Regions from separate parts of the uncultured Exiguobacterium sp. genome, predicted to be linked through region 1. Evidence: riboswitches for the same ligand, from Rfam matches in the RefSeq annotation. Region 1 holds a riboswitch; each other region holds the start of a gene.
The links. Region 1 has a riboswitch for thiamine pyrophosphate ahead of ACHWTJ_RS08210 (ECF transporter S component). Riboswitches for the same ligand answer to the same signal wherever they lie in the genome.

Region 1 (5,840 bases):
CCACTCGATGTCTTCTGTGGGTCCGTGGGTAATGCAATGCAGGTGAGCGTGCCCTGCACCAATCAAGAGGATTCGTTTCATGTCGTTCTCCTTCAATTTGTCTTGCTAGAATGTACCCGGATACGGGTGGCGGTAATCATAGCCAAAAGACAAGACTGATGAACAGGAGGATGACCACGAGGTAGATAATATCCTGGCGCTGAACGACTGGCACTTCATAATATGTCCGCTCTGCTGAAAAATGACGGGCTTCGAAAGCGATTGCCATCCGTTCTGCCCGCTGGATCGATCGCGAGAAGAGCGGTAAGCCGATTGATAGGAACGCATCACCAGGAAAGCGACTGTGCACGTTTCGAATCATTCGGACTTGCCGCAAGACGCGGACTTCTTCGACCAGTTGTGGCAAAAAACGGATCCCGGCAAGAAATCCGTACGCGAAGCGAGGCGATACCTTTGCCTGGTGAATCAAGCTCATCACGAACCGGGTCGAATCGGTCGTCGTGACGAAAGCGAAACTTAAGCAGACGAACGTCGCCATCCGTAAGGCAAGTAACCAGCCGTGCACGACACTTTCCGACGTGACATGAAACCAACCGAACGACCAGAGCGTGTTCGTACCTTTGCCGAAGGCTGCCATCATCCAGAACGTCAATAAGAATAATAGACTGTAAGGTGCGAGCCGTTTCAAGAAATCGACGGGACCCCATCCGGAGAGGAGTAGCAAGGCGATAGCAAAACTCAGGAACACCAACGTCTTGATCCAGTCATTCGTTGCAATCAAGGCAAACATGATCAAAAACAATCCGCTCCCCTTGATGACAGGATTGAGTTTAGCGAACGGTGACGCGTTTGTCTGCATTGCGCTTCACCTCCTGGAATTGGTACGAAAGTGGACGTTGCAGCTGACAGCGTTCGAGTAACGGAACGTCAGCGAATAACTCGTTCGGACGCCCGTCAAAAGCAATCCGGCCTTGCTCCATGACGAGGACACGATCCGCGTATCGGGCGACGAGTTCCATATCGTGTGTTGCCATGACGAGCGTCGTTCCGTTTTGTTGTTCCGTCAACAACTGTTCCATGAGCCGCCGTGTCGTCAATCCATCCTGTCCGAACGTCGGTTCATCGAGCAACAACAAATCCTTCGTCTGCCCGAGCATCGTCGCAACGCTGAGTCGTCGTTGTTGCCCTGTACTAAGCGCAAGCGGTGACTGCTGTTTGACGGATGCGAGTTCCAGTTGTTCGAGTAAAGTTGTGCGCTCGTCACTCGTCGCTGCCCGGTGACTCCAGTCGATTTCTGCTTCGACCGTCAGTTTGAGAAACTGCAGATCCGGTTGTTGGAAGACATAGCCGACGTGCTCATAAAAGCGTCGCCGGGAGTAACGCTGAGCCGGACGTTCCTGGAACCGATATGTTCCTTGATGCGAGAGCAACCGACCGAGTGTTGCAAGCAACGTACTTTTCCCGGAGCCGTTTGCCCCGAGCAACATCACCCATTCTCCCGTCATTAGGGAAAATGTCGCATCGGTCAGCGGGTAAGGTGCTTTCGTCGATAATGCAGCGACGTGTAACAAGGCAGTGCCTGCTGTAGCGACTGAGGGAAGCACGTGAAGTCGCGCCGCTTGTGGTCCATCTATGGGTAACGTCTCTAACGTATACGGATACAAAGAGGGAACAGCGACCCCTTTCGCTTGAAGCTCCGTATACGCCTGCGGAAACAAATCCTGTGGATGTGCCGTTGCAGTCACCGATCCGTCCTCAAGTAAGACGATCTGATTGACATATGGCAAACAGACATCGAGTTGGTGTTCAATCAAGACGATCGTTAAATCGTGTTCTTTCTGAATCCGAAAGATCAACGCCATCAGCTCGTGTTGCCCGATCGGGTCAATCTGAGCCGTTGGTTCATCGAGTAATAAGATCGTCGGATCAAGTGCCAGGACCGCAGCGAGCGCGAGGCGTTGTTTCATCCCCCCGGATAGACTCGCGATTGGTGTCGAGAAGGGGAGAGGGAGACCAACAAGTGCGAGTAAGCGTTCAATGCGTTCCTCCATCTCTTCGCGTGAAATCGACCGGTTTTCTAAACTAAAAGCGATTTCGCGTCCAATCGTTTCCATGCAGAACTGTTCTTCTGGGTTTTGGAATAAGATTCCGACCGAACCGGACCGGGTAACGGTTCCCGTCTGTTCGACTTCAATCGTCTCTGGTGTCAGTCCGGCTAGGGCATGAAGCAGTGTCGTCTTGCCACTCCCGCTTCGTCCAAGCAGAAGGGTCGTCCCGTGCTCGATCGTTAGCGATACATGATCGAGCACCGACTTCATTTGACCCGGATAGCGGATGCTGAGATCGTCGACAGTAATCATGCGACTTCCCGTTTCGCACGTCCTGCCGCAAATCCGTTCAAGACACCGGTCGCTACAAGGCGACGGACAAGAACCGCTGCGAGCAAGCCGCCGAGTAATGCACCACTGATCAATTGTAAGCCAGTTGTCGCAAGCAACGTCGTCGTCGTGTAGTAACCGAATCCGTTCGCGATCAGACTATAGACGATGCTACCAATCGCGGCTCCAACACCCGATAACATCAATGTCGATGTGTCATAACGGCGATAACGCGTCATCGCAAAGACGAGTTCCGCACCAAGTCCTTGGCAGACCCCGATCAGTAGAGCCGATAAACCAAAATGACTACCCGTGAACAGTTCGACAGCTGCCGCGACGATTTCCGCGATGAGGGCGGCACCTGGTTTTTGAATGATTGCTGCGACAAGCGGGCTCGCGATGATCCAGATCCCAAACATCCAGTTGGCACCGACTGGTCCGAAGATCGCAGACATCGGTAACCAGAGTGTTGACCAACCGAGATAGATGACGCCGCAAGCGACGGCGAGCATCATCATGACCATGATTTCTTTCATTTTCCAGTGTTGCATCGTGTTCGTCCTCCTTTAAGTGGGGGAGACACCAAAAAGACCGCCCTCCGAAAAAAAGAGAGCGGTCCTCAGAAAAACTGCGCGCAGCAGGAGTCATTGGATGTGATCGCTCCACTTTCCTACGCTAGTATGAACTAGATCAGGTTCGAAGGGTCCGAAGTAAATCGTCTCAGCCAAATGGGCTCCCCTAGTGGATATGGTAATAGATGATACGCTGTTCACTTTAGGCAATCTTCTGTCTATTGTCAAGACACAATAAAACGATACGCCACGAAGGGCGTATCGTTAAACGACTTATTTATTGTCTTCGTTCTCTTCTTTTGCTTCTTCTGAAGACTCTTCCGTAGCTTCCGCTTCGTTGTCTTCACTAGCTTCAGCTTGTGCCTCAGCTTCCGCTTCTTCGATTTCCTCAAGCTCTTGTTCAAGCGTTGACTCAACGACAGCTGCGACTTGAATGTCGCCTTCAGTGACGATACGGAAATCTTTTTGTTCCGGAAGATCAGCTACAGAAATTGAATCGCCGATTTCGAGGTTTGTGACGTCGACTTCGACGTTCTCTGGTAATTTATCTGGTGTTGCTGCGACTGTTACTTTAAAGAGTGTCTGTGATAGGAATCCACCGACTTTCGCGCCAGCTGCTTCCCCGACGAGTACGACGTCTGCTTCGACTTCTGTCTCTTCATCCATTTTGACGGCGATGAATTCGACGTGGTCGATTGTTGGTGTGAAGACATCCATATCACGACGGTTAATGAGAACGTTAACGTTCTTACCATCTAATTTTAGTGAAATCAAGACGTTTTCACCGTTTTCACGGATGATCTTGATGAGTTCTTTTTCTTCGAATGCGATTGGCGTACTTTCCACTTTGTAACCATACACGACACCAAGAGCTTTTCCTTCATGACGTAATTGTTTACGGAGTGAGCGTGGACGTACCTCGCGTTTTTCGACTGTTAATTTAACTGACATGTTCATTTCCCCCTTGAATTTGGTATAGCCCTCAAAAGGTAATGAATGTAGGAGCAGGACAAGTCCTGAACAATTTAAATATGCTAAGACAATCGGTTTCAGACTCATTTGAATCTGACGCTTTCGTGACTTTGCATTTCTCTCCCAGGTCATTACGCTGATATTGAGAAACATGTGTGAGTAAGTCACCGTTTGATGCGGTGCTAGTGAGTTTATACCCCTATGTTTTAAATCCTTAAACCTCTTTTTTTATTTTTTTAAAGTCGAAAGACCTCCAAACCGCTTGAAATCAAGGGTTGAGAGGTCTTTCATTTTTTTCTTTTTTTATGATAATGCGTTGGTTTTCACGGACCAGCGCGCGGACAAGACGTTCGATGTGCCGCATCGTCGTCTGTCCCATCGTCGAAATTTGAAGCCATTGATTACGGACGAGATAGTCGCTTTCATATTGAACATGATAGCCCTGGATCCGGAGAGCGTCTCCTAAAGCGGTTGCCGACGGATGGACGATAGTCAGGATTCCCGGCGCCTGTGCTTCTTGCGTTGCAAGAAGGTTAAAACCAGTCGCGCGAACGGCTTGTTCGAGATAGGTCATCTTGATGGCTGCTTGATCGAGATCAAGGGCATCGAGCGCTGCCTGACAAGCAAGCAACAAGTTCGATGAGCCGGAAAAGGCGATACCTTCCGCATAGAGTCCGAGATCCAGATAACGTGGAATACGTGGAGAAGGTAGGACGCGATCTACGTGACCGATGAACGCAAGACCCGGTAAACCACCAATTGCTTTTCCGGAGACGATCGTGACGAATCTGCAGCCGGCATACGAGAAACGCCCGGTTCCGACGGCGCTGATCGCATCGACGATGAGTGCGGTTCGTTGTTCTAACAGCGCTTTTACCGCATCGAGATCGTAGAGAACGCCCGTTGACGTCTCACAATGCGTCAACCAGATCCAGTCGTATTCCGTTTGATGCAGTTGACTCGCGAGCTGTTCTAATTCGATTGGGTGACCGGGTGGAAGCGAGTGGACATCAAAGGACTTCCCAGCTCGTGCCGCGTGATCGATCAAGCGTTGACCGAACTCACCACCGTTTAGGATCAACCCATGTCCACTCAGTTGTTGTGCGACGATGTCGTTAGCGAGGGTGCCACTGCCAACAGCCATCGAGACATGTGGCAAATCCAGCAACTGACACATTCGGTCCCGTAAATCTTGATCGAGCTGACGCATCGATGCCGTCCGATGTGGACGCGGTGCTTGTTGCGCCGCTTGACGGACCGTCGAAGCGACTTCGACCGGACCGGCTAGAAAATGCAGAGGACGTAAGACATCCGCGATGACGGATCGTTCGTATGTCGCGCGCGACAACAACATCGGTACGAACTGGGCATCGCTACTACCGAGCGTCGCTGCGATTGGTGTGAAGCCGAACCGCGCATATAGTTTAGCTTCCCGTGTCGTACCACTGATATAGACATGATCAATCGTTTCCCGTTCCAAGTAGACCATCAAAAAGCGCATCAATTGCATGAACGTACGACTATTGCGGTATTCGGGACGAACGCTGAGTAAGCGGATTTCCGCTGGGTCCGTCAGTGTCTCATCTAGCGTCACGCCTTTTTCCTCAAGCGAAAAAGGGCGATGCTTCCGAATAGCAATCATCGCGACGAGTCGATCGTCTTCCTTGCCGATCAGATAGGTATTTTGATCATGAAACCGGTCAATCCGTTTCCGTTCGGTATTTGGTTGATGTTGCGGAATCTCTTCCGTGAAGGTGAGGTAGTTTAATTCATGGATTGCTTCCGCGTCCGAAGCGGTGGCAATGGAAAAGTCGATCATGAGACGTCCTCCTTATGTAATGACTGGCTTGTGAAGTGCATCATGAGCCCACAGGACAAGTAGACTTACGGCAACGGTACACAAGATATTGATGGGTCC
Region 2 (5,840 bases), 610 kb from region 1:
TGATCATTCGAAATTACTTGAAAGTGATTCCTCTTCAGGGGGGAATCACTTTTTTTCATTCAAGTCAGTCTACCTAAAAACAACTTTGAAATTTATTTCAATTTGAAATCGTTTACAAATAAAATATTGTTTTAAAATAACCCCCTTGCTATACTGTCCGTATTGAAAAGAATTACAGTCACGGTTTGACTAAAGGAGGACATACATCATGAAAAAAATCGGACAGTTCACGTTAACAGCAGGACTCGCAACATTACTTATCTCAAGTAGTTTGCCTGTCATGGCAGAGGCAGGGTCTTCAGCCGATCGGATCAGTCAAAAAATCGACACGATGACACTCGAACAAAAAATCGGGCAAATGATCATGCCCGATTTCCGGCAGTGGAATGGTAGCAATCATACGTCGCTTGCTCCAGAAGTCGCGAACATCATCGACCGCTATGATTTAGGTGGCGTCATCTTGTTTGCTGAGAACGTCAGCGAAACCGAACAGACGACGAAACTCGTTCATGATATGCAAGAAGTCGTCAAACAAGACGACAGCAACGATATTCCGCTTTTCGTCACGATCGACCAAGAAGGTGGCATCGTCACTCGGCTCGGAACAGGAACGAACTTACCTGGCAATATGGCTTTAGGCGCGACTCGAAGCAGTGCATATGCGAATGATGCCGGTCATATCATCGGTTCCGAACTGCATGCACTTGGTATCAATGTCAACTTCGGTCCGGATCTTGATGTCAACAGCAACCCTGGAAATCCCGTCATCGGTGTCCGCTCGTTCTCGAGTGATCCGGCGCTCGTCGGCACGCTCGGTTCTGCTTTGATGAAGGGGATTCAGGATGAAGGCGTCGCAGCGACCGCCAAACACTTCCCGGGTCACGGCGATACAGCGACCGATTCCCACTATGGCTTGCCCGTCGTCGACCGCTCCTTGCAAGAGCTGGAACAAGTCGAGCTCGTCCCCTTCAAGCGAGCCATCGCTGAAGACATCGATATGGTCATGACGGGACATATCGGAATGCCGCAAATCGAACCCGAAGTCGTCACGTCGAAAAACGGTACCTTCCCGTTACCTGCGACGTTATCGGATGACGTCATCACGGGCGTACTGCGCGAAAAGCTCGGCTACGATGGCATCGTCATCACGGACGCGTTGAACATGCAGGCGATCGCTGATAACTTTACAGAATCAGAAGCCGTCTTGAAGACGTTTGACGCCGGAGTCGACATCGCGCTCATGCCGACGATCCTCCGTTCCGAGCAAGATGTCACAAAGCTTGATCGGATTTTCAAAGACGTGATCGCAGCGGTCAAAGATGGTCGCCTTTCAGAGAAACGAATTGATCAATCGGTCGAGCGGATTCTGACGCTGAAGGCAGAACGCGGAATATGGAACGGTACGACTGATTCGACATCCCTAGCTGAAAAAATCGCGCAAGCGAACCAAATCGTCGGCAGTCCCGAGCATAAAGCAAAAGAACGCGCGATGACGGAAGCCGCGGTCACACTCGTGAAAAATGATCAGCGGACGTTACCATTCAAACCGAAAAAGAATGCCAACGTTCTTGTGATCGCTCCGGCGGCGGATCAGACGGACAGCATGAAAAAGACGATCGCTTCCTTACCGAAGAACCGGAACTGGCACGTGACGACAGCGAATTACTCGGCTACTACGCTACCGCTCGACCAAAACCCGACATTACGGGCGCAACTCGATGCAGCAGATTACATCATCGTCGGCTCCAACGTCAACACGAGTGCTAAACTACTCCCTACTGCACCAGAACAAGCCATTCCGGCTTCGATCTTCCGCTATGCGAAACAAACGGATACACCATCCGTCCTGCTCAGTCTCCGTAACCCATACGATGTCGCTGTTCAACCGGACGCACCGGCACATGTCCTCGTCTATGGCTTCAAAGGCGACCCGAACGGTCCAGACTCCGAAGCAGGCAATCTGAAATCAGCGGGACCGAACCTGCCTGCAGGTATCCGCGCGATCTTCGGAACGTTCAAACCGCAAGGCACTTTACCGGTTGATGTGCCGGTCTTTCAGAACGGTGTCTTTACCGACAAACTGCATCTCGAATTTGGTGACGGCTTTAAAAACTGGAAAAAATGATGTCATGATACACCAAAAGACCGAAGCTCCTTAAAGGATGCCTCGGTCTTTTAGTGATTGATACGGATATTCAGCTTCTTCTTTCGCACGATGGTAGACGCGGTATAACCAATAAGTCAGTAGTGCATAGACGACGATGACAAGAACAGCAGAAATGTAGCTCCCCATGCTATACGCTACCTTAAAGTTACGCGTCGAAGCGGATATACCGGATAACACGATTAATATCGGAATGATGTATCCAAGAAATCTTACTTTGACTTTACCAAGCATTCGTTGTACAGCATATGCTGCACTGATCACAAGTGCAATCACGATGATTTCCATTCCAATCCCTACTCTCACTAAATGGTATTCCTAATTCTACCATCTAGCGATTCAAGAAGATACCGCTCGTGCTGGAATCGTTTCGTAAACTGACGCAAACGTCTCTTCCGTCCACCCCATATGCCAGAAGAGTAACTCATAGTAACAACTTGTCACGAAATGACGTTTCATCCGCTCGCGTTCCGTCGGGCTCGCTTGCTCCGCCAGCGCATCAAGCCGTGCAATCTGTTCAAAGACGACCTTTTCAAACCATTCCGAGCTGTACGTGTCGATCCATTGCTGATAGATTTTTTCTTCCGGAGTACACGTCAGTAATTGCTGTCCGACTTCATAATACAACCAGTAACATGGCAAGATGGCAGCAATCGTCTCACCGAGCGTTCCTTCACTCGCATGATGCATGTGGGAGACATACGCATATGCTGTCGGTGCCGGTTCAAATGCTTCAAGATCTGCTTCCGTAATACCGAGCGGCTCAAAAAATGATTGATGTAAGCTCAACTCTGCCTCGTAAGTCGAAGTCGCATGCTCGGCAAGTGTCGCGATCGTCGCGAAGTCGTCTGCTTTTGACGCTGCCTTCGCTTGAATCTTCGCAAAGTGTTTTAAGTAATAGGCATCCTGCATGACGTAATGCCGAAATTTCGAGAGTGGTAACGTCCCCTCTCCGATTCCTTGAACGAATGGGTGCGTAAAACTACTGTCCCAATACGCTTGTGCCGCTTGTTTGATTTCTTGTGTGAATGTCATGATCTCATCCTCCTCGTTTAGTATGAAACGAAAAAACACCACCCCGAAACACACGGGCATGGCGCAAGAAGAACAAGACTTGACGCCACTTCCCTCCGTAAGTACGAACTTAATCAGGTTCAAAGGGTCCGAACGTCTTCGTTCGTCTCAGTCAGCCTACTGACTCCCCTAGTGGTCATTATTCGATTCCCATCCACTATAGCATGCTGAAAACGGAAGTCAAGTTGTCCTCTTTTCGCTATACTATGGAGTGTCAGAAGACGGATACCGTCTCCATCTGCAGACCGATTCCGAACAGACATCGTTCCCGTACACTAAATTTAGTACCTGATACTATAATTCATTCTGTTACTTACAATTGGAGGATTTCATTATGCATACACCAACAAAAATCATGGCGTCAGCCGTTATCGCTTCTGCTCTATTACTTCCGACAGCCGCATCTGCCGAACAAGTCGTTGATAAGACGATCGTCACACTCGGTGAGTCGCTCGGCGCAAAGGATAAAGCATGGGTGCTTTCCCGTCTCAATGCACCGGAAGGCATCACGCCAATCATCGCAACCTCTGCTGACGAAGAAAAATATCTCGGGAAAAACATCCCACAGTCGCAAAAAGGGGGCAACATGTATTCGTCGGCTAAAATCGAACTGACGGAAAAAGGAGATGGGCTCTCCGTCTCGACGGAGAACATCACGTGGGTGACGAAGGATATGTATCTCAACGCTCTCGTCACAGCGGGTGTCAAAGATGCCGACATCACGATTACTTCCCCTTACAAGGTGACCGGGACTTCAGCTCTGACAGGAATCATGAAAGCGTACGATCAGACTTCTGCTGAAACCGGGATTAAGTTAAGTGACGAACGCAAGGATCTAGCACAGCAAGAATTATCAGTCACATCAGACGTCGGGAAAACGGTCGGCACGGATAAGGTCGCTGACTTGATGAATGAGATCAAGGCTGAGATCGCCAATCAAAAACCGGAAACCAAAGTCGAGATCGAAAACCTGATCGTCCAAGTCATTCAAAATAACAATATCCAGTTGTCTGACGCACAAATGGACCGGTTGACGAATCTATTCAATCAAATGGAGCAAGCGAACATCAACTGGGGACAAATCGAAAGTGGACTCAAAAATGCGGGACAAGATATCCATGCCTTCGCAACTTCAGAAGAAACGAAAGGGTTTTTTGCTAAACTATTCGATGGACTTAGTGACTTCTTCAGTTCAATCGCGGGTGTGTTCAAATAATTCAGACTTCCGTAACTGACAAAAAAATAGTAAACTAAATGTATCTGAAACGAAAGGTGGTGTGAAAAGATGGACTTTGCCGCGTGCAAACACTGGTTGATGGAACAATTGTATCTGTTGCGCGCGATTTTTCATGGAATGGCGTTCTAAGGCACTCGTCTGCCCTTTTTTAGAACTTCATGATTGAAAAATACAGCAAAGCGCATCTTTCACACGTGATGGAGAGTGCTATTTGCGCTCTCCTTTTTTTGATGCGCGCGAAAGGATCAATTGATTATGATGATTTGCGACATTCAACACCTAACCAAACAATTCGGAGGCGAAACGATCTTAACGGATGTTTCCCTCTTCTTAAACGAACACGACCGTGTCGGTCTGATTGGACGAAACGGGAGTGGCAAGACGACATTACTCCGCTTGCTTGCTCGCCTTGAGCAACCGGACGGTGGTGTCATCTATCAAAAGAGCGGTTTGACGATCGGCTATTTGGAACAACTTCCTGTATATAGTGAGACGATGACCGGACTCGACGTCCTTTGGACAGCGTTTGAAGACATCCTCGCGATCCGTTCTCGGATGCAACAGTTGGAGCAAATGATGGCGACAGCACCAGAGAATCTTGATGCGTTACTCGCACGATATGCAGAAGCGACGAATGCGTTCGAACAAAAGGATGGCTATCTACTCGACTCGAAGATCGAGCGCATGGTGAACGGGTTACACCTTCGTCCGTTACTCACTCGTCCTTTCCACCAGTTGAGCGGTGGTGAACAGACGAAGATTTGTCTCGGTCGCATGTTACTCATGGAGCCAAATCTGCTCATTCTTGACGAACCGACGAACCATCTCGATTTTGCTGCCGTGGAATGGCTGGAGCAGTTCTTACGGGACTACACAGGAACCATCCTGCTCGTCTCTCACGACCGGGTCTTCTTAGACGCCGTCGTCACCTCGATCGTTGAACTCGAGGACGGTGAACTGACAACCTATATAGGGAATTACAGCGCGTTCGTCGTCGAACGAGAACGTCGCTTGATGGAACAGTTCCACGCCTACCAAGAGCAACAGAAAAAAATAAAGAAAATGAAGGAAGCGATTCGTCGACTCCGGCAATGGGCAAACGAAGCATCTCCACCGAGTGAGAAATTATTCCGTAAAGCAAAATCGATGGAACGGGCACTCGAGCGGATCGAACGGATTAAACGACCACAACTCGAAGCCAAAACCGCTGACGTCTCCTTCTCTTCTACTGATCACTCGAGCCAAGTCGTCTTTCGTGCTGAAGAACTCTCGTACGCTTACGGAACCCGTCATATTTTTGATACCGTCTCGTTCGAAATCATGGCACAGGATCGGATCGCGATCGTCGGAACGAACGGGAGCGGA
Region 3 (5,840 bases), 380 kb from region 1:
AATCCACGTGCGAAGACGTTCGCGACTTCCGATACAGAATCCGAAGTTGATTTACCTGCTTCTTTTGCACCTGAAGTCATCGTCAAATTCATATTCGTTCCCGTATCACCATCTGGCACAGGGAAGACGTTCAATGAATCGACGAAATCTGCATTTTGGTAGAGATTCGCCGCGCCATTTTGAATCATCTTGACTAACTGCGCTCCTGTTAAACGATCTACACTCACTAAAGTTTCCTCCTCTATTCCCGCCTTAGACATTCGTCAAGCGGACTCCTTGGACAAAGATGTTCACAGATGTCACGTCAAGACCTAGTGCCTGACTGAGCGTGTATTTCACGCGACTCTGTACGTTATTCGCCACCTCTGAGATTTTCGTTCCATAACTTACGATGATATGCATATCGATATGGACCTGCTCTGAAGCCTGTCGAACGATGACACCGCGTGCAAAGTTCTCACGTTTTAAGAGTTCAGCAAGACCATCCTTGATTTGAGACTGGGATGCCATACCAACGACACCAAAACATTCCATTGCTGCGCCGCCCGCAAGTTGCGCGACGACATCATTATCTACATCAATCTTTCCATAGGTCGTTTTCATCTCGATCGCCACCTGAGTAGCCCCCTTTGAATATTGTATTCTTCTCATAATTCTACTATAAGGACCTACTATTGAAAAGTCGCCGTACTGACTATACAATGAATAAGTGAAAAATAGTAGCGGTCAAATGAACTTTTACCATCATCCTCATCCATTATTTTAAATTTCGAGGTTGTCTGTCAAGTTTTTTTCTTGTCAGCTACTTTTTTTATGTTGCAACCGCCCTGACACCATGCTAAGATAGCAAAGTGTCTATTAGGACGAACGCAAAACAACATAAAAGGAGGCGGAACGCATGGCACGTAAATGCTACGTTACTGGGAAATCGCCAAAGTCGGGTAACAACCGTTCACACGCATTGAACAAAACAAAACGTACTTGGGGAGTCAACGTACAAAAAGTACGTATCCTCGTCGACGGTAAGCCGAAAAAGGTTTGGGTTTCAGCTCGAGCTCTTAAATCAGGTAAAGTCGAACGCGTATAAGGCGCAACCACCGGATGGGAATCTTCCCTTCCGGTTTTTTTATACCCTCATTTATTTTTCTCATAAACTAATTGTCGCCTTTATTGAAAACGCTTACAATAAGAACGTACTTTATTTTTTCAGAATTGGGGGAAGTCATCATGCAACTCAAACGAGAGATGACGAGTCGACACCTGTTCATGATTTCACTCGGCGGAATCATCGGGACAGGCTTATTTCTAGGGTCAGGGTTAACAATTTCGCAAGCAGGACCTCTCGGGGCGGTCCTCAGTTACATCGTGGGTGGGACCATCATGTATCTGACGATGTTATGTCTAGGGGAATTAGCGGTCTATCTACCGGTCTCGGGGTCCTTCCAAACCTATACGACCCGCTTCATTGGACCAGGAATCGGCTTTGCCGTCGGTTGGATTTATTGGCTTGGCTGGGCCGTGACGGTCGCACTCGAAATTACAGCTGCCGGCAGTTTGATGGACCGCTGGTTTCCGAACGTTCCGGTCGTCGTCTGGTGTACCGTCTTTACAGTCCTACTTTTCGGTCTGAATGCCGTCTCCGCCAAAGCATTTGGTGAAGCGGAATTCTGGTTCTCGAGTTTAAAAGTCCTCGCAATCCTGTTCTTCATCATTCTAGGTGGCGCTGCCTGGTTCGGCTGGTTACCGATGGAAGCAGATCGCCCAAGCTCGTTATTCGCGAACTTTACAGCAAACGGTTGGTTTCCGAACGGGATTCTCGGTGTGTTGACGACGATGATTGCCGTCAACTTCGCCTTCCAAGGAACAGAATTGATTGGTGTTGCGGCTGGGGAGTCCGACACGCCAGAAAAATCGATTCCAAAAGCGATCCGCAATACAGTCTGGCGGACGTTCATCTTCTTCGTCTTATCAATTACGATCGTTGGTGCATTAATTCCGTATGAGACGGCAGGTGGAGTCAGCAGTCCGTTCATCATGGTCTTTGATGCGATTGGCATTCCGTACGCTGCTGATTTGATGAACATCGTCGTCTTGACGGCGTTGTTGTCCGTCGGAAACTCCGGACTGTATGCCGCGACCCGGATGTTATGGGCGATGGCGCAAGAAGGGATGATTTCAAAGAAATTATCTTACGTCAATGCACGTGGTGTGCCAATGCGGGCGTTGCTCTTTACGATGATGTTCGCGATGTTATCACTTCTGACCGCATTTTTCGCAGAGGATACCGTCTTCATTTGGCTCTTATCCTTAGCCGGACTCGGCGCTCAAGTCGGCTGGATTTCGATCTCTGCTTCTCAGCTCGCATTTCGTCGTCAGTTCGTCCGAAACGGACACGATGTATCCGAATTAAAATTCAAAACACCACTCTATCCGGTGTTACCACTGATATCGTTGACACTTAACGTCGTCGTCCTCGTCAGCCTTGCGTTTCAAGCGGATCAACGAATCGCCCTGTACATCGGTGTTCCTTTCTTCCTTGTCATGTGGGGAAGTTATCATCTCTTTGTCAAAGGAAAACATCTATCCGCTCAAAGCGACATCCGTGTCGCCCCTTCTCAACTCGAAGAATAATTTCATCTAAAAAGAGGCCGCGGAATCATCCACGGCCTCTTTCCTATGATTGTTCTATTCTTTAAGCGTCCGCATCATCAATAGTTCGCCTTGATGGAGCTCTACCTTCGCTTCTGACTCACGCCATTCATTACTGACGGTCAAGGAACCTCCGACGGGTACGGGATGTGCATCAAGTGGATATTTGACTCCGGATAAGCTTAAAGTCGATGGTACGAGTGGAATGAACGAAAGATAATGATAGCTCCCTGCTTCGACTGCATGCGTTCCCTCAGCCAAGTATCGCACCTCTTCTCGTTTCGTCACGAGTCTGGTCTCTGGATATCGCTTTAATAGATATACATTTTGGACGGTCATGTCGAGCCGTCCACCTGTCGCCCCGATGATGATGATCTCCTCATGCTGTTCCCTCTCAGACACTTTACGAAGTGCCAGTTCGAGATCTGTTTCATCTTTCTCGGCTGGATGGACGATTGCGCCTTCAGGTACATAGCCAAGTGAATCGAAATCACCGATTGTCATATCGCATGTCAGCCCAAACGATTCAATCGTCTGAACACCACCGTCGACACCGACGATAAAATCACCTGGCTGACAAAGCGTTAGTAAATCCGGCACTTCTTCTTTTGGACCGGCACAGACGAGAATCGCCCGCATCTCAAACACCTCGTGCCGAATAACGGAGTAAGCGTGGCGCAGTCGTGAATAAAAGACCCGCAACGACACCACAAAGAACGTAAGACGGTACCATGTATATCGCATTATAAATCAATGAATACGGTACGACCGGACCATCCGCATACTCGGCAAAAAAGACGATCCCACTGATGACATGACAGATATATCGGAGTCCTGCTCCTAGTAACGTCGCAAGGAGAACGAACGTCATCAAACGTTTCTTTTGTCCGTTACGTGCTGCTTGTCTGACCTGACGCGCGAACAGACCACTTAATCCAACGACACCATACGCAATCGTGTAGTCAAGCATCGGTTGAACGACCGTCAACACTTGAGGAGCGAACATCAATTGAATCGTACCGACAAGTGCTCCTGTGATGACACCTCCGATGACACCGTGGCGAAATGCCATGACGAAGATCGGTAGCATCGCTAAGCTGATCGAGCCACCTTGTGGCATTTTGAATGGAATCAATAAATCAAAGACGACTCCGAGACTGGCGAAGATGGCGATTTCCATCATCATTTGTAACCGTTTCATGCTATTTTCCTCCTTCATTGTACGAGAGGACGCAAAAAAGCAGTACGACGAACGCCGTACTGCCTGCGTGCGCCACATCCCTACGTCCGTTTGAACGGAACAGGTTCGAAGGGTTAAAGTCTAAAAGACTCCTCTCAGCCGCGTTTCAAGCGACACCCCTTGCGGTCATCATATTTCGTTTTCTCGTTTTTATTATACGGCAGCCCCTTGACGAATGCTAGTGATTGCTTCCGCATAGTCTGGTGCATTATAGATTGCTGATCCTGCGACGAGAACGTTGGCACCATTATCGATGCAAAGCTTTGCCGTTTCCGGATTGACACCACCATCAATTTCGATTTCAAATGTCAGACCACGATCTGCTTTCATTTGCGCGAGTGTTGCGAGCTTCGGCATGACACGCTCGATGAAGGCTTGTCCACCGAAGCCTGGATTAACTGTCATCAATAAAACCATATCGACATCCTCAAGGACGTGTTCAATCGTTGATAACGGCGTATGCGGATTCAAGACGACTCCTGCCTTTGCACCGGCTGCCTTGATTTGTTGCAAGACACGGTGGACATGGTTCGTCGCTTCGACATGGAACGTCACGATGTCTGCTCCTGCCTTGACGAAATCTTCAACGAAACGTTCTGGCTGGTCGATCATTAAGTGAACATCGAGAATCATATCCGTCTTTTGACGTAAACTGCTAAGCACAGGTAATCCAAATGAGATGTTTGGTACGAACTGACCGTCCATGACATCGAAATGAATATAGTCCGCGCCTGCTACTTCGACTGCTTTGACATCACGCTCGAGATTCGCAAAATCTGCTGATAAGATAGATGGTGCAATTTTAATCATCTTCAATACCTCCGGGCTCGATTCTTGATTTCGTCTATAAACATACCATAGTTCTCATAACGAGAGGACATGATTTCTTGTGCCTCGACGGCTTCCTTGACGGCACAACCGGGTTCATTTAAATGCAAGCAACCTCGGTATTTGCAATCATCTTGTACAGCCACGAATTCAGGAAAACTCCATCGTACATCCTCGATTTCCATTTCATACGGAAAATCAAGGTTCGAGAAACCTGGCGTATCAGCAATCAATCCTCCGGCAAGCGGCATCAACGTGACGTGTCGTGTCGTATGCCGCCCGCGTCCGAGTGATTTCGAAATCGCACTCGTTTCTAAATCAAGAGATGGTTCAAGAGCGTTCAAGAGCGAACTTTTCCCAACACCGGATTGTCCGGCGAGTACGCTCGTTTTACCGGCAAGTAATGGGCGGACTTGCTCAACGCCTGTCAACGTCTCACTTGATGTCTCGATGACCGTATAACCAATCTTTCGATAAGCGGCAATGGCATCTCGAACAGCTGGTCCTTTGACATCGTCAAGTAAATCCATCTTCGTTAACAGGATGACGGGTTGGATTTCCTTCGCTTCGATTAAAACGAGAAATCGGTCGAGTAGTTGTGCTGAAAAATCAGGTTCTGCCGCCGAGACGACCAGCAATGCCTGGTCGATATTCGCAACTGGAGGGCGTACTAAAAAGTTGTCACGCTCCTTCACTTCAAGAATATATCCCGTCTCACTTTCGATATGGAGAACGACCTCGTCTCCAACGACTGGACTGATGCCGCGTTTTCGGAAATTCCCTCGTGCCCGTGAACGGACCTCTCCTTCTGGTGTCATAACATCATAAAAGCCACCCTGCAGGCGTATGATCGTTCCTTCTCGATTCTCTTCGATGCGTTGTTCCGTCATCCTATGCACTCCTTTTTCATCACATTCACTGTGCGTCTTTTGCTTGATTGTACGTGATGGTTTTTGAACGATACACCGTATCGTCTTTATAAATCGTAATCTTGCCTTCTTCTCCCGGATCAATCGTCACCGGCACATCGAATGTCTCATCTTGGTCAATCGATTCCTCGATGACGGTCCGCTTCCCTTTCGCATCTTCCGTCTCAATCCGAATGACTTGTTTTGGTGGTTCC
Region 4 (5,840 bases), on a different contig from region 1:
AGAAAAATTACTCGGTGATCGTCTTCGTGTCATGCAAGAAAATGACGGAAATTCGATCAAATGGGAAGAAGTCATCTTTGGGGCAAAAAACGTCGGTGACCTCGTTAGCCGTGTCATGGCTGGAAAATCGATTTCAAAACAAGATGATAAAATGATCACGGATTATCAAAATACGCAAAAGAAATTAGCGAATGCACAACAAAAAGTGAAAGACAAGAAGGCACAATTGGTCGTTGAAAAGCAAGAATTGAAACGCCAACAAGCAGAACTTGAATCACAATTGAAAACGCGAAACAAACGTTTAAAAGAATTACGAAAGAAAAAAGAAAAATTCGAAACCCAATTAATGGATGCAAAAGAAGTCCAGCAAATTCTGATTGCTCAAGAAAAAGCGATTGCAGCTGAAAAGGCAGCACGTGAACGTGAAGCACGGATCGAAAAAGAGCGTCAAGCCCAAGCAGCACGTGAAGCGAAAGCGCGAGCGGAAGCTGAAGCGGCTCAAGCAGCGGCTCAAAAAGAAGCCGAACAACAAGCGGCTAAAGACGCAGCGGCTCAGCAGGCAGCACAAGAGAAGGCATCGCAAGCAGCGAAATCTTCTGGTTCGATGAAACAATCGACTCCAAAAGCATCTACACCAGCTACCCCAGCACCGCCAGCTCCTGCGACACCTAAACCAGCGCCATCTTCAGGTGGTTTGTTCATTCATCCTACCGTTGGGGCTGTCACACAAGGATATGGCTCAGCAGGTGGAGAAAACGGTTATACGTTCCATAACGGGATCGACTTCGGCGGTCCGGTTGGGACTCCAATTGTTGCAGCTGCCACAGGAACAGTTATTACAGCATCAAGTAGTGGTCCTTACGGAAATCACATCATGATTGCGCATCAATTAAATGGTAAGACATATACGACACTTTATGCACACATGAGCGCGCTCAATGCTCACGCGGGACAGCGTGTCAGCCAAGGTCAACAAATCGGTCTACGTGGAAGTACAGGAAATTCGACGGGTCCACACTTACACTTTGAAATTCACGTCGGTGGATATAGCTACAGTGCAACTGGTCCGGCTAACTCAGTAAACCCAATGACTATGTTTTAAATAGTGAAGAATCGTTGCTCGTGCAACGATTCTTTTTTTATATTTGATAAGAAAAATATATATTACAAAAAAACGTTTTCACTTGAAATGTAAATGAAATTTTTTTGAAACGATTAGGGTGCTATAATCTATTTCAGATATGAGAGAAACTTGAATACTATAATAAAAAAATGAAAATACATAAGTGAGGAAAACGATATATGCTAAAAAAACTAATTTCTACCATTGTTTTAGGAGCATTACTGATAACAGGAACACAACCAATTGCGGCAGCGACGATCAAAGAAAAAAAGGCTGAAAATGCTGCAGAACAACGTAAATTAGAAAAAGCAATTAAAAAACAAGAGTCGAAAATTTCGAAAGAACAACGTCAGATCAACCGAATTGATGCAGCAATCAACGAAAAGATTTTTCAGGTTTCTGAAAAAAATAAACAAATTGAGAAGTTGAATTTGCGAATCGATGAATTAAAAGCAGACATCGTTCGCTATGAAGAGATGTTGAAAAAACAAGAAGAACTATTAGGCGATCGTCTACGTGTCTTCCAAGAAAACGACGGGAATTCAATCAAATGGGAAGAAGTCATTTTTGGATCTAAAGATTTAGGTGATTTATTTAGTCGTGTCATGGCAGGGAAAAAAATCGCGGAGCAAGATGATAAAATGATCTCAGATTACATCGCGACACAACAAAAACTAGCAGAAGCAAAGCAAGCGCTCGTTGAAAAAAAGACGGAGCAGGTCGAAGAGAAGAAAACATTAATTGAACAGAAAAAAGCGTTGAAAGAACAGATGAAAAAACGGAGTGCTACACTTAAAAAATTACGAAAAGGCAAGACGAAGTTCACGACAGAACTATTGGATGCAAAAGAACTTCAAGCGACGCTAGAAGCTCAAGAACGTGCGATTGCTGCAGCAAAAGCGGCAGCTAAAGCAGCGGCTGAAAAAGCAGCAGCTGAGAAAGCGGCAGCTGAAAAAGCAGCTCAAGCAGCCAAACAAGCAAATAAGAATACAAAATCAACAGGTTCAAGTTCAACACCAATCAGTTCGGGAGGTGGTCAATTCGTTCGACCATCTTCAGGATCTGTATCACAAGGATTTGGCCCAGCTAGCGGAGCAAACGGCTATACATTCCACAATGGTGTTGATTTCAAGGGTGCGGTCGGATCGCCGATCGTTGCAGCAGCAGCCGGAACTGTCATTACAGCATCGGGTGGTGGACCTTACGGAAACCACGTTATGATTTCGCATTTCTTGGATGGAAAAGTCTATACGACGGTTTATGCTCATATGAGCTCATTATCTGTTCATGCAGGACAAACGGTCTCTCAAGGTCAGCAAGTCGGAACACTGGGTAGTACAGGAAATTCAACAGGACCACACTTGCATTTCGAACTACATGTCGGAGGCTATCAATATAGTGCTTCTTCTCCTCTGAATGCAGTGAATCCATTGGCATATCTGTAATCAAAAAACGAGCTTCGGCTCGTTTTTTTTTCTTCTCTATGCTACAGTTAAGGCGAAACGAATACTTGAGCAACTAGGGGAGCTGGAGGAATCCGGCTGAGAGGAAAACCAGTCTGTTTTCGACCCTATTACCTGAACTGGATAATACCAGCGTAGGAAAGTTGAGCCGAACGGATACCGGAATGCGTGTATAACGCTTTCGTATAGCGTCGACTGCTTTTTTACAGCGGTCGACGCTTTTTTGTCGGTCACGACTCCCTGCCATTGCTCGATGGGAAGGTGAAAAGAACATGAAACACGTACTGACGATTGCGGGATCCGACTCCGGTGGTGGAGCTGGGATTCAAGCGGATTTAAAAACATTTTCGGCTTTAGGCGTTTATGGAATGAGCGTCCTGACAGCCGTCACGGCGCAAAATACGCTGGGTGTTCAAGCGGTGGAAGAGTTATCCCCAGAAATCGTAGATGCCCAGTTAATGTCGATTTTTTCAGATATTCGTGTCGATGCAATCAAAATAGGAATGGTCTCGAATGCGCAGACGATTCGTGTCATTGCTACACATCTCCGTAAACAGACAGTTCCGGTCATATTAGATCCCGTCATGGTCGCTAAAGGCGGTCATGCCCTATTGCGAACGGAAGCTGAACAAGCATTGATTTCAGAACTTCTACCGCTCGCGACACTCGTCACGCCGAATTTACCGGAAGCGGAGCGTTTAACAGGACGATCGGTCACCAATCTAGAGGAAATGCGATTGGCGATGCATCAATTGGCTACACAGACAGGGGCAGTATTACTAAAAGGCGGACATCTCTCAGGAGCTGCGACGGATTTGTTGTTTGATGGGGAAGTGGAACACCGCTTCACATCGGAACGATTAGACAACCATCATACTCATGGAACTGGTTGTACCTTATCTGCGGCGATTGCTTCGCGGATGGCGCTTGGAGAAGATTTAACAAATAGTGTACGACAGGCAAAGAGCTATGTCACAGAGGCAATTCGTCATGGATTTGCCCTCGGACAAGGTATTGGACCGACACATCATTTTCATTCACTTTGGAGGGATTCACATGTTTACGACCATTCTTGAACACAAACCACTCATTCACCATTTGACGAATACAGTCACGATTAATGATTGCGCGAATGTCACACTCGCTGTTGGCGCATCACCCGTCATGGCGGAAGATATTCGTGAAGTGGAAGAGATGGTTCGTCTCGCACAAGCTCTTGTCTTGAACATCGGTACGATCGATGCAGACATGCAGGCAGCTCAACGACTTGCGGCACGCGAAGCGGGTCGCTTGAATATTCCGATCGTTCTTGACCCTGTTGGAGCGGGAGCAACATCATTGCGTACATCCTTTTCAAAAGAATTGAGTGAACTCGGATGTACGGTCATTAAAGGAAACGCTTCAGAAATCAAGACATTGCTTGGGGAGAATGGACGAACAAAAGGAGTCGATGCTGCAGGAGATGCAATCATGGATCGAGAGACCATTCGTGCATTCGCTCGCAAAAAAAAGTCCGTTATTGTCGTCACAGGTCCAATCGACTACATCACGGATGGGATGCGCGAAGTGGAACTCCATGTAGGAACGCCGCGTCTCGGAGACGTCACAGGTACGGGTTGCATGACGGCCTCTTTGATTGCGAGTTTTCTCGGTGCCGGATATTCTGCGTTTGAGGCGGCAGTCCACGGAACATTCATCATGGGCAGAGCGGGAGAACAGGCAGCATCAGAAAATGGTCTAGGTGATTTCAAACGAGAGTTGTTCAATGCGATCAGCCTGATGACAGAGCAAGACCTGACGGAGGCGAAAGCACATGTCAATTGATTATTCCATTTATGCAGTGACGGATCGTCGTTACCATCCGGGAGTTGCGATAGAAACGGTCGTTGAAGAAGCCATTTTAGGTGGTGCGACGGTTATTCAGCTACGGGAAAAAACCGCACAAGGAAAGGAATTCTTCGATCAAGCAATTCGATTGAGAACGATTACGGATCGCTACGACATCCCTTTAATCATCAATGACCGGATCGATATCGCTTTACTCGTGGGAGCTGGTTTGCATATTGGACAAGAAGACATTCCCCTAACCGCAGCGCGACGCCTCTTACCGGATGCTGTGATCGGCGTATCAGTAGCCACTGTTGCACAAGCGATTGAAGCAGAACAAGACGGAGCCTCCTATTTAGGCGTGGGTTCTTTATTTGCGACATCATCGAAAGCAGATGCTGACTCGATGTCACACGCGATGCTTCAATCGATTCGCGAAGCTGTTCGTTTACCGTTGATCGGTATTGGAGGAATTACAGCAACGAATGTCTCTTCTCTGCCCATCCCACTTGAAGGGTATGCTGTCATTTCGGATATTTTTGCTAAAGAAGATCGACAACTCGCTGCAGAGCGAATGACAGAAGCCGTGCGAGAGTGGCATCAATCTCTTCAGAACAGGGTATAATTCGTTCAGAGGTGATTGTATTGAAATGGCAGAAGATCCGTTTTCGGGGCTACTGGATCCGGTATCGATTGGAACCACAAATCATTCGGGTTGATAATCAGGGAATCTACCATTTAGGTAAAGTTTTATTTCCGCGTCCTAATCGTATATCTTATGAAATGGCTCTTTTGTTGAAAGAGAAGTACGAGCGACGCTATAAGCGTCCACTGTATATCAAGACGAGTTCGATCGCTACAGAAATCTGGGGACATACTCATTTAGATATTTACTATCGGTTACTTCTTCGTCTCCCGATTCCTGCTCGATTACGCAAGCGGTATAGGAATCGATTAGAAAGTACGAAGATTATCGATATTGGTGTACGTGCAGTCGACCAAAATCGAATCGTCTGGGATATCGGTGATTATATCGGAGGATGGTTCGTATTTTGGCTCATTCGTAGACGAATGCGCTGAACTTGCATTGTCTTGTTTCTCATGGTGCAATATACATAGAAACGAGGTGACGGACATGAACATTCCCCGTTGTGAAACGATTGCGATTGACGAACATCGTGCGTCTGAGATTGGACAAGTCGTTGATACGATTCCGACGTTTGAAATTGGAAAACTATTTAAGATTCTTTCGGACGCGACACGATTACGTATCGTTTATGCACTGACGATCGAAGAAGAGCTATGCGTCTGTGATGTCTCGGCCTCTGTCGACTGTTCAATCGCAACAGCCTCACATCATCTTCGATCTTTGTTGAAACACGGACTTGTCAAATTCCGTAAAGATGGAAAAGTCGTGTATTATTCTT

Region 2: linked by a shared signal. The riboswitch ahead of tenA (thiaminase II) and the one ahead of ACHWTJ_RS08210 (ECF transporter S component) in region 1 are both predicted to bind thiamine pyrophosphate.
Region 3: linked by a shared signal. The riboswitch ahead of thiT (energy-coupled thiamine transporter ThiT) and the one ahead of ACHWTJ_RS08210 (ECF transporter S component) in region 1 are both predicted to bind thiamine pyrophosphate.
Region 4: linked by a shared signal. The riboswitch ahead of thiD (bifunctional hydroxymethylpyrimidine kinase/phosphomethylpyrimidine kinase) and the one ahead of ACHWTJ_RS08210 (ECF transporter S component) in region 1 are both predicted to bind thiamine pyrophosphate.

The regions. Positions count from the first base shown of each region.
Region 1 covers NZ_CAXYJR010000005.1:1,257,859-1,263,698, forward strand. The annotation lists gene ACHWTJ_RS08195 (NAD(P)/FAD-dependent oxidoreductase) at 1-81, opposite strand, end outside; gene ACHWTJ_RS08200 (energy-coupling factor transporter transmembrane protein EcfT) at 137-859, opposite strand; gene ACHWTJ_RS08205 (ABC transporter ATP-binding protein) at 831-2,360, opposite strand; gene ACHWTJ_RS08210 (ECF transporter S component) at 2,357-2,929, opposite strand; TPP riboswitch at 3,029-3,128, opposite strand; gene ACHWTJ_RS08215 (50S ribosomal protein L25/general stress protein Ctc) at 3,224-3,901, opposite strand; gene ACHWTJ_RS08220 (GNAT family N-acetyltransferase) at 4,191-5,741, opposite strand; gene ACHWTJ_RS08225 (glycerol-3-phosphate acyltransferase) at 5,754-5,840, opposite strand, start outside.
Region 2 covers NZ_CAXYJR010000005.1:1,868,914-1,874,753, forward strand. The annotation lists gene ACHWTJ_RS11640 (sporulation protein) at 1-3, shown strand, start outside; gene ACHWTJ_RS11645 (glycoside hydrolase family 3 protein) at 209-2,125, shown strand; gene ACHWTJ_RS11650 (hypothetical protein) at 2,156-2,452, opposite strand; gene tenA (thiaminase II) at 2,504-3,199, opposite strand; TPP riboswitch at 3,273-3,379, opposite strand; gene ACHWTJ_RS11660 (DUF1002 domain-containing protein) at 3,573-4,454, shown strand; gene abc-f (ribosomal protection-like ABC-F family protein) at 4,731-5,840, shown strand, end outside.
Region 3 covers NZ_CAXYJR010000005.1:875,129-880,968, reverse strand. The annotation lists gene ACHWTJ_RS06105 (DAK2 domain-containing protein) at 1-227, opposite strand, end outside; gene ACHWTJ_RS06100 (Asp23/Gls24 family envelope stress response protein) at 253-615, opposite strand; gene rpmB (50S ribosomal protein L28) at 899-1,087, shown strand; gene ACHWTJ_RS06090 (amino acid permease) at 1,228-2,631, shown strand; gene ACHWTJ_RS06085 (thiamine diphosphokinase) at 2,686-3,288, opposite strand; gene thiT (energy-coupled thiamine transporter ThiT) at 3,290-3,850, opposite strand; TPP riboswitch at 3,911-4,020, opposite strand; gene rpe (ribulose-phosphate 3-epimerase) at 4,043-4,699, opposite strand; gene rsgA (ribosome small subunit-dependent GTPase A) at 4,702-5,607, opposite strand; gene pknB (Stk1 family PASTA domain-containing Ser/Thr kinase) at 5,633-5,840, opposite strand, start outside.
Region 4 covers NZ_CAXYJR010000002.1:100,372-106,211, forward strand. The annotation lists gene ACHWTJ_RS00715 (murein hydrolase activator EnvC family protein) at 1-1,102, shown strand, start outside; gene ACHWTJ_RS00720 (murein hydrolase activator EnvC) at 1,303-2,568, shown strand; TPP riboswitch at 2,634-2,744, shown strand; gene thiD (bifunctional hydroxymethylpyrimidine kinase/phosphomethylpyrimidine kinase) at 2,859-3,662, shown strand; gene thiM (hydroxyethylthiazole kinase) at 3,643-4,410, shown strand; gene thiE (thiamine phosphate synthase) at 4,400-5,038, shown strand; gene ACHWTJ_RS00740 (hypothetical protein) at 5,209-5,493, shown strand; gene ACHWTJ_RS00745 (metalloregulator ArsR/SmtB family transcription factor) at 5,549-5,840, shown strand, end outside.